Regions from separate parts of the Terribacillus sp. JSM ZJ617 genome, predicted to be linked through region 2. Evidence: predicted binding sites of a transcription regulator. Region 2 holds the regulator's gene; the other holds the start of a gene.

Region 1 (5,424 bases), 150 kb from region 2:
CTCCGAAGAAAATTCCGTTAATTATGGTATAAAGGATGAGGCCTTTCTCCAACAATCAATGCCTTATCTCGAAGAACTGAAACAGCCTTTTTACAGCAAGTTCCTGCTGCTAACGAACCATTTTCCATTTCTTTTGGATGAAGAGGATATATTATTAGATGAAGCAAACACAGGTTTGGATGTCGTGGACCGCTACTTCCAGACAGTTAGGTATGAGGATGAAGCACTTAAGGAATTTTTTGCTGAACTGAAGCGAAGCGGCTTATACGAGGATTCCATCATTGTGCTCGTTGGTGATCATTATGGTATATCAGAAAACTATTATGATGGCATAGCAGCTTATCTAAACGAGAATCTATCAACACCGGAGGAACTCGACTTACAGCGGGTTCCGCTAATCATTCACGTACCAGGGCAGGAGGGAGAAACCTTCCATATCCCTGGAGGACAAATTGATATTCAGCCGACGATCCTGCATCTGCTTGGTGTTGATACTGCTGTTTATCCGAATTTTGGCCAAGATCTGCTGGCACCTGATCGTGATCCGTTCGTTGTGTTCCGAGATGGTGATTTTGTTTCCGAAAAAGTTATTTACACAAAACAGCTTTGCTATGACAAAGCATCTGCAGAACAAACAGAAATGGACAAATGCTCTCCATACTTCGAGAAACGGAATCAAGATTTATATTATTCAGATGCTATCCTGAATGGTGATCTTCTTCGTTTCGCCAATTGATAAAATCCGGTTCCGGTTGGGGAACCGGATTTTTGTTGAGTGAATTCATATATGTGTTACAGCATCCAATACGTTACTGCCATTTTAGTAACACAGATTCATATTTACATAATCTTTCCATCATGTTATTGTGTATAAGGTCAATTCATACTTAGTTGATTGGAATTATATATTTTAATAAGGAGGATGATTTGTGTGGACTTATTCACTTTTGTGAACATTATTATTCTTATTGCCTTAATCGGCGTACTCTTTTACATGCAAAAGAAGCATGTTTCCTTTTCCAAACGGGTACTGACCGGGTTGGGTCTCGGTATTGTGTATGGAGTGGTACTGCAGTTAGTTTATGACCCAGCCTCTGAAACCATCGTCATGACGAATGATTGGTTTGGTTTGGTGGGAAGCGGTTATGTGAAGCTTTTACAGATGATCGTCATGCCGCTTGTTTTCATCTCGATTGTAGCTGCTTTTACGAGACTGGAGAAGTCTTCTAATCTTGGGAAAATAAGCGGACTTGTCATCGGCACACTTATGGTGACAACAGCAATTGCTGCAGCAATCGGAATTGCAGCTGCTGCAGGTTTTGACCTGAAAGCGATTGATGTAACAGCTGGCGATGCAGAAATAACACGTGGTGAAGATTTGGAAACAAGTCTGACGGAAGTCGAAAGCACGACTGTTCCGCAGAAGATATTGGAATTCCTGCCTGCTAATCCGTTCTTGGATTTGACAGGAGCAAGACCAACTTCCACGATTGCAGTCGTTATTTTTGCGGCATTTGTAGGAGTAGCTTACCTTGGGATTAAGAGAAAGACTCCTGAGCATGCAGCTTTCTTCAAAAAGATGATTGAAGCTCTGCATAGTCTTGTCATGCGTATTGTCACACTGGTATTGCGTCTAACGCCATATGGCATACTTGCTTTGATGGCAAAGACGGTAGCAGGCAGTGATTTTAACGCAATCGCTACATTGGGTAAATTTGTTATTGCTTCTTATGTGGCGCTGATTGCCATGTTCGTTGTTCATCTTATTGTGCTGGCTGTACTAGGACTAAGTCCAAAGCAGTATCTAAAAAAGGTCTTTCCAGTGTTGGCTTTTGCCTTCACTTCCCGTACGAGTGCCGGCACTCTTCCGCTGAACGTGGAAGCACAGCGAAATAAATTAGGTGTACCAGAATCTATTGCCAACTTCTCGGCCTCATTTGGGATCACAATCGGACAAAATGGATGTGCTGGAATATATCCAGCTATGCTCGCGGTTATGATCGCTCCATCTCAAGGTATCAATCCTTTATCACCGTCGTTCATTGCAACCTTGATAATAGTTGTTATGATCAGTTCATTCGGTGTAGCTGGAGTAGGCGGAGGAGCAACATTTGCCTCTTTGATCGTTCTTTCTACGATGAATTTGCCAGTGGCTTTAGCCGGCGTACTAATTTCAATTGAGCCGTTAATTGACATGGGCCGTACGGCACTCAATGTCAGCGGATCAATGGTATCAGGTCTCGTAACCAGCCGGACACTTGGCGAATTGGACACAAAAACATATGCTTCTGATGAAACACCAGCGGAAAGCATGGCACGTTAAGCTGACCACTATGAAAAAAGCCGCCTCAACCGAGAGCGGCTTTTTTTAATGAAGCGTAATATCTATAATATGGTCGAATGGAATGCGGAGAGGGTACAAGCTATCCTTTGTGTCCAGAAGCAAATATTGCCCAGACTGCTTCAGTCCTGTAACGACGCCTGATGCATGTTCTGCATCGCGCCCTTTTCTGTACATCATACTGACTTTTGTTTTGCCAACCTGGATAGAGCGCATCTTCTGTTCCAGTTCTTCCAACTGCTGTTCATCTATGATTGGGGGCATTTTTTTTTCAATTTCCCGTCCCATTTGCTGCAGCATCTCTACATGCTCGGGTAGCATCAGGGATGTCCATTTGATTTTCCCGCGATCATTCACCATACGTCATTCCTCCTGCAAACAGTATAGTCGAACATGTGTTCTTTTTCAAGTGACACAGAACATAAGTTCGTATATAATATGTGTATGAACTTATACAGAAGGCAGGGGTCGTAATGGATAGAATTGCATTGGCAAAATTCGTAGAGCAGCAGGTCACAATGATTTATATGGCGAAGGATGGCTCCTTAACGAAGCGTCAAGTAAAAATCGAGCGAATCAATGAGTCCTCCCTAACAGGGTATTGTTATTTGCGTAAGCAGCTGCGTACCTTCCGGATGGATCGAATACTAGCTATCCAGCCACAGCGTAAATTATGGCGGATGTCTTCATAATTCCTGTCAGTCACCTGCTATCTCCATCCTGAATAAAGTACTAGGGATTAAGCCAGGAAAAGGAGAACCAGTGATGACGATCATGTTTGACAGCTATGATGCTGACAATCACCCCAAGACTTCTTGGCAGCAAGAAGCACTTTTCACTTTTCATGATAAATTATCCGACCAGCATTCCCATTTCCCCTGCATACCAGCCACAGTCGGTCATAGGACTGGTCAATTCCGTTATGGCTTTGCCGCTGACCCGACGACAGCAACTGCAGCTGAACAGCTGGCAGATTTTCTGTGCGCATACGGACGGCAAGCAAAGAAATTAGGTTCTTATACTTCCCTGATTATTTTCTTTGATACAACAAAGCAGCAGGAGCTTCACCTCGATGTGCCTGCTTATTTTGAAATTTTTTGGGACCTGCTCAGCAAGACGGCCGCTTATGATTCACAGAGCTGGCCAGTTCATATTCCCAAAGACCCGGAAGATGTATTATGGGAATATTGTTTCGGAGGGGAGCAATATTTCATGTTTTGTGCCACTCCAGCACATTCCAGTAAGAAAAGCCGGCATTTTCCGTGTATGATGCTGGCCATTACGCCAAGGTGGGCGCTGGAGACATTCGAATCAAAACCGAAAGCTGCAGCTGCCATCAAACAGAAAATCCGGGAAAGGATCCTCGATTACGATTCTAGCGATATTCATCCTGATTTGAATGCATACGGCAATGAGGATAATCTTGAATGGAAGCAGTACTTCCTCCATGATGACAATACCTCGCCTTCCAAATGCCCTTTTCATAGAAGAAAGCAAGACTAGCAGTTTCCTGCCGGTTCTTCCCATACCACCCTTTTCTAAATCGTGCTAGAATAATAGCAGGAGGAATTCGTATGAAACTATTGCATACCGCTGATTGGCATCTTGGCAAGATCGTCAACAGCGTACATATGACAGAAGATCAAGCTCTCATCCTGGAGCAGATCAAAACGATAATCGATAGAGAACAGCCTGATGCAGTCATTGTAGCAGGCGATTTATATGATCGGGCCATTCCGCCCCGCGATGCAGTGGAATTGCTGAATAACACATGGAATTGGTTGATCGGAGATAAGGAAATACCAGTATTGTCCATCAGTGGAAACCATGACAGCCCGGATCGTCTCGATTTCGGCAGTCAGCTGTTCAAGGCAAGTAAGTTGTACATCGAAACGAAGCTGCGGCCTGGAATGACTCCGGTCACACTGGAAGATGCACATGGTCCCGTGCATTTTCATCTAATTCCCTATACAGAGCCTGCTGACGTACGTGCATTCTTCGGAGATGAAACTATCACAACCCATCAACGTGCGATGGAAAAGATCATTTCCTATATTACTGATACGTATGACATGACGGAACGGCACGTTTTTGTTGGACATGCTTTCCTTGCAGGCGGTATGGAATCCGACTCTGAGGAACGGCTTTCGATGATCGGCGGGAGTCCGTATGTGGATGCAGCTCTTTTCCAACCATTCACGTATGCAGCATTTGGGCATTTGCATCAGGCGCAGCGGATCGGCAGTGATCATATACGCTACAGCGGATCACCGCTTAAATATTCGTTTTCAGAGGCAAACCATAAGAAATCAGTGACAATGGTGGAGCTTGATGCTGACGGATTCCAATCTTTTGAAAAGATCGATCTCACACCTGAGCGGGACATGCGTATTGTAGAAGGATACTTTGATGAACTGATGGAAGGAACGGCAGGAAACCCGGACGATTATCTGCATATACGCCTCTTGGATGATGGGCAGCTGCTGGACCCTATGGGGAAACTGCGCAAACTTTATCCAAATATCCTTCGATTGGAGCGCAAGGCAAAAGCAGGCGTAAGCTCCATGTCCGACATCAAACAAATCAAGGAAAAGCAGCGTATGTCGCATATGCAGCTATTTGCTGCCTTTTATGAGGAAATGAAAGGTGAAGAAATACCGGAACACCGTCAGACTCATATGGAAGCAATCATCCAACGTCTGGTTGAGCAAGAGAGGAGAAGCTGATATGCGTGCCATTACATTGAATATGACCGCTTTCGGTCCTTACCACAAACCGCAGACGATAGATTTCCGGGAGCTTGGGTCAGAATCCATCTTCTTGATCACAGGTCCGACTGGTGCAGGAAAGACGACAATCTTCGATGCAATATGTTACAGCTTGTATGGACGTGCCAGCGGAAGTGATCGTGATCAAGATTCCCTTCGCAGCCACTTCGCAGCACCGGGTGAAACGACGGAGGTACGCTACCGTTTCGCACTTCGCGGTACGGAGTATGAGGTTATCCGTTACCCGAAACAGCAGAAAAAGAAAGAGCGCGGTGACGGCTTTACAGATGATCCGGCAAGAGCGGAGTTTTATGA
Region 2 (5,424 bases):
GCAGAACTTTACGCAAAAGAAGGGGCACAAGTAGTTGTATCTGACTTTAACTTTGAAGGGGCGCAAGCAGTTGCAGAGGCTATAAAGGAGAAGGGCGGCGCGGCAATTGCTAACCGTACAAACGTCGCAGAGTCAGCGGATTTGGAGCGGTTATTTGCAGAAACGAAAGAAGCATTTGGTAAATTAGATATTTTGGTTAACAATGCGGGTATTATGGACGGGATGGAACCGGTAGGAGAGATTACGGATGAGAAGTGGGATCGCGTCTTTGCTGTGAACACCACTGGTGTCATGAGGGCAATGCGTATTGCTACAAATATCTTCTTGGAACAAGGTCATGGTGTAATCGTCAATAATATATCAGCAGGCGGTTTGCGAGGAGCGCGTGCAGGAGCAGCATATACAGCTTCCAAGCATGCAGTAACTGGATTGACGAAAAATACGGCATATATGTACGCACACTCTGGTATCCGGTGTAATGGTATAGCCCCGGGTGGGGTCGAGACAAACATAAGTGCATCTATGACGAGTATCTCGGAATTTGGAGCCGGGCGTCAAATGACTGGTAATGAAACAATGCCGCGTGTAGGGAAACCAGCTGAAATCGCTCAACTTGCTCTTTTCTTAGGTTCTGATGAGTCAAGCTTCGTCAATGGGCAGGTCATAGCAGCAGACGCAGGATGGACTGCATACTAATAGAAAGCAGAAGATGTATAACAAAACCTGAAACTATTTCAGGTTTTGTTATTTATTTTAAGATTTTAAATGCCCTTTGCGTTCTATCCATGACTAAATTCAGCCCCTTGGCGGGAATGGATCATTTCCATAAGAATCACGTTCCCGAATTCTTCCGTCTCGTCCGTGAATGAAGTGTTCGCCTTCAGTCCGCTTAGCTAGTTCTTTCCCATAATCCATTGCTTCTTTCTGCTTGACAAAACGGCCTGAAGCACGCTTTGCCCCTTCTTTCTTAACTTGCCAACTGCCATTCCCGTCTGGGTTAGTGTGATAGTTTGACATTATTCCACCTCCAATAATTGGCTCATAAGGTCTATACCACATAATTGCTATATTAATGCAAGTTAGTATGGTTCAAGCAGTTCTCTAAGTTGTCACTTATTTGTGAAATAATGTACAAACTTTTCAGGAGATTGAAAAACGATATGTGGAATAATAGAACCATAACAAGGAGGAGATCAAATGCCAAAACTACGTGTTACGTTATTTCATGAAATATTGGAACAGTTAGAAGCAGACCAACTCCAAGGAACGAAAGCAAGAGAATACCGATGCGCTGTAGGAACATGCATACCATACGATGTCGTACATCACGCAGAAGTGCTGCTGCAGGAAGGGTTCATTTTAGGTGTTGTAACAAACTCTAAGGACTATAGAGATGTTTTTATTGACGATATCTTAGTAAAAGGACATGAGCTGTTAGCTTTGATGGGTAACCGGCGAATTCTGGATGGTGCCAAGCAGCTACTTGGGGAGACATACGAAAAAGTGACACCAGGTATCCTTCTCGAAGCATTGAAACTGGCAATAATGAAAAGCACAAAAGAGGAGCTTGCCGTATAGGCAAGCTCCTTATTCATACAATGTGTGTTTAGCGTTCTTTAAGATAATAATCATCCATACTATGTTGTTCTCTGCGGTAGCTTCTGGTATATCCACATTTACACGAATCAGTGACACTATCAATCTTATGACGGCCTCGCAACTTGCAGACAAGCTTGTAAAACAGCTTCACGATACCACCCGCTTTCTAACTTTTGGTAATAGAATAATCTAATATACCCAAAAAGTATGTCGAAAGCAGGCAGAAACTGTGTAAATTCTATGAAAAAAAAACCGGCCGAAGCCGATTTTATTGGATGGAGCGATATAAGCCTATTACTTTCCCTAAAATGCTGACATTATCCAAAATGATAGGATCCATCGTACTGTTTTCCGGTTGCAGTCGTATCTGATTTTCTTCTTTGAAGAAACGTTTCACAGTAGCTTCATTGTCCTCGGTCATCGCCACAACAATTTCTCCGTTCTGAGCCGTTTGCTGCTGTTTGACGATTACCATGTCTCCGTCAAGAATACCAGCTTCAATCATACTTTCCCCAACAATGACCAGAACGAATATATTATCATCCGGACCTACTAAATGGCTAGGAACAGGTACATATTCTTCTATATTCTCCACTGCAGTAATTGGAATACCAGCTGTTACCTTTCCGATAACGGGAGCATAGTTTGCCTCACCGCGGGGAATATCTGTCTGATCATCACTATCCAATGATAATACCTCGATGGCACGCGGCTTTGTCGGGTCACGGCGGATAAGACCTTTCTTCTCTAAACGGGAAAGGTGGCCGTGAACGGTAGAGCTTGATGCCAAGCCGACTGCTTCGCCGATTTCCCTGACGGATGGCGGGTACCCTTTATCGAGTACCTGCTCCTTTATGTATGCTAGAATCGCTTCCTGTCTTTTCGATAGTTTTATCATGTATCGAACACCCCGTGCATATATTTTTATTACATAGAGTATACCATGATAGATTGCAATATACAAACATCCGTTCGAAAAAAAGCCTTGACTAGAACCTATGTTCGTATATAATGGAATTAACAAAGAGAACGCACGTTCTTAAAACACGGAGGGGTCTACCATGTTCAAAAAACTAGCGAAATCAGATCTATTCTATTATGTGCTTTTCGGCTTCACGCTTTTCTTCTTATACTTTACACTTATAATGAGCGTCTAATTAGTCGAACTGAGAGGGTACATCAATGAAAGCAGTCATCTATTGCAGAGTAAGTACAGAAAAGGACGAGCAGGCAAGCTCGATTGAGCGCCAGCGCGAGGAGCTCATCAGTCTTGCTGCGTCCTCCGACATAGAGGTCATCGATATCATCGAAGAAAAGCAGAGCGGTTATGACATCGAACGGCCGGGGATTTTTCGCATGCTGGATTTGTTCACAGCGCGTGAAGCAGACTGTCTCCTCATTCAGGATGAGACAAGGTTGGGGCGAGGCAATACAAAGATTGCTTTGTTCCATCATCTTCAAAAGCTGGAGGTCAAGGTTTATACACTTAGCCAGCATGGCGAATTCCAGCTTTCGGAATCGGATGGTATGGTGCTCCAAATCGTTGGTATAGTCGAGGAGTATCAGCGGAAGATCCATAATATGAAGATCAAGCGGGGTATGAGAAGGGCAATCGAGGCAGGATATAATCCAAGCAAGAATCTGAGCAATCAGCAGGCTGCACCGGGCAGAGAGCGGATTGATTTTCCGATTCAAGAAGTGATCAGGCTGCGAAATAACAAGCTTACTTTCCAGGAAATCAGCTCTGTTCTGCGAGGTATGGGCTTTCATGTATCAAAGGCGACCGTACATAGAAGGTACCAGGAATATCTTTCGCTTGAATCGGAAGACGCTAGCGGGTAACATAGTGTGTATCAACTTTAATGCTTAAAGGAGCATATACACATGTTAAGTAAAGACAAATTAGCACGCCTCAATGCGTTAGCAAATAAAGCAAAGGCAGAAGGACTCAGCCTTAGCGAACAGAAAGAGCAAAAGGAACTAAGACAGGAATATCTGGGAAATGTACGTTCTTCATTCAAAAACCAGTTCAAGTCGATGACAGTTATGGATCGTGAAGGCAATGACGTAACACCAGAAAAAGTAAAAAAATTACGTGAAGAGGAATAAGAAGGGATGGCTGACTCTATGTACAGCCTTTCCCTTCTTTTTCTATATATAAATCCTTGTTTATCGGAAGATTTTTGTATAGGATGAACAAGAGTACATAATTTGCTAGATGAAAGGGATGTTTACATGGTTCAGACTACAGAATTGCTTTCCATTAATACAATTCGTACGTTATCAATCGATGCAATCGAAGCAGCGAATTCCGGCCACCCAGGTATGCCGATGGGTGCAGCGCCGATGGCTTATACGCTTTTCACCGATTTCATGGCTCACAATCCGAAGAATTCCCATTGGTTCAACCGGGACCGTTTCGTATTGTCTGCTGGACATGGTTCCATGTTATTGTATTCCCTCTTGCATTTGTCTGGATACAAAGTATCCATTGATGATTTGAAATCCTTCCGCCAGTACGGATCACGTACACCAGGACATCCGGAAGTCCATCATACAGATGGTGTCGAAGCAACTACTGGTCCGCTTGGACAAGGTATCGCGATGGCTACTGGTATGGCGATGGCAGAGGCGCATCTTGCAGCGAAGTATAATAAAGAGGGCTTCCCTGTTGTAGATCACTACACATATGCAATTTGTGGTGATGGTGACTTAATGGAAGGTATTTCGCATGAAACAGCTTCACTTGCAGGCCACCTTGGCTTGGACAAGCTGATCGTGCTATATGATTCCAATGATATTTCTCTCGATGGTGATCTTCACCACAGCTTCTCTGAAAACGTAGAGGATCGCTTCAAAGCTTATGGCTGGCAAGTTATCCGCGTCGAAGAAGGCAGAAATGTAGATGCGATTCGTGAGGCAATCAAACAAGCAAAAGCGAATACAACACAGCCAACTTTGATCGAAGTGAAAACAGTTATTGGATATGGTTCTCCGAACAAATCAGCAAAAAGCGCTTCCCATGGTTCACCGCTAGGTGTTGATGAAGTGAAGCTTACGAAGGAATATTACAAGTGGGAGCATGAAGAATTCCACGTTCCGGAAGAGGTTTATGGTGATTTCGAAGAGAAAGTCATCAAAAAAGGCGCAGAAGCAGAAAAGGCTTGGAATGAGTTATTTGCTAAGTATGAGGAAGCGCACCCTGAGCTTGCAAAAGAACTGACTACTGCAATCAAAGGTGAATTGCCAGAAGGTTGGGCAGATACGCTTCCGACATATGAAGAGGGCAAAGACAAGACTGCCACTCGTTCTGCTTCTGGTAAAGTATTGAACGCAATCGCAGATGCAGTGCCTAGCTTGTTCGGCGGAAGTGCTGACCTTGCAGGTTCGAATAAAACATTGCTTGCAAAAGAAGAGAACTTCTCCAAAGCCAACTACAGCGGACGCAATATCTGGTTCGGTGTACGTGAATTCGCAATGGGTGCTGCACTGAACGGTATGGCACTTCATGGTGGATTGAAAGTGTACGGTGGTACTTTCTTCGTCTTCAGCGATTACTTGCGTCCAGCTATCCGTTTGTCTGCATTGATGGGAACACCTGTGACATACGTATTGACACATGATTCTATTGCAGTCGGAGAAGATGGTCCAACACATGAACCAATCGAACAGCTGCCATCCTTGCGCGCAATGCCTGGCTTGAGTGTTGTCCGTCCTGCAGACGGTAACGAAACACAGGCTGCATGGAGACTGGCGCTTGAATCTGATAAGGTTCCAACGGCGCTTGTTTTGACTCGTCAAGATCTTCCGACACTTCCATCCACG

The links. Region 2 encodes LexA, which represses DNA repair genes until DNA is damaged. Its sites were predicted from a motif close to CGAACATATGTTCG; they were not measured.
Region 1: ACH6C1_RS08380 (WYL domain-containing protein) is a predicted target of LexA. The motif match lies at 2,758-2,771, and genes of this name have one in related genera.

Annotation. Positions count from the first base shown of each region.
Region 1 covers NZ_JBISEQ010000002.1:438,785-444,208, reverse strand. The annotation lists gene ACH6C1_RS08395 (LTA synthase family protein) at 1-736, shown strand, start outside; gene ACH6C1_RS08390 (L-cystine transporter) at 923-2,323, shown strand; gene ACH6C1_RS08385 (YolD-like family protein) at 2,369-2,701, opposite strand; gene ACH6C1_RS08380 (WYL domain-containing protein) at 2,815-3,033, shown strand; gene ACH6C1_RS08375 (YqcI/YcgG family protein) at 3,107-3,844, shown strand; gene ACH6C1_RS08370 (exonuclease SbcCD subunit D) at 3,916-5,067, shown strand; gene ACH6C1_RS08365 (AAA family ATPase) at 5,069-5,424, shown strand, end outside.
Region 2 covers NZ_JBISEQ010000002.1:291,282-296,705, forward strand. The annotation lists gene ACH6C1_RS07710 (SDR family oxidoreductase) at 1-696, shown strand, start outside; gene ACH6C1_RS07715 (DUF2188 domain-containing protein) at 796-1,017, opposite strand; gene ACH6C1_RS07720 (hypothetical protein) at 1,198-1,578, shown strand; gene lexA (transcriptional repressor LexA) at 1,868-2,497, opposite strand; gene ACH6C1_RS07730 (YneB family resolvase-like protein) at 2,782-3,441, shown strand; gene ACH6C1_RS07735 (DUF896 domain-containing protein) at 3,484-3,708, shown strand; gene tkt (transketolase) at 3,835-5,424, shown strand, end outside.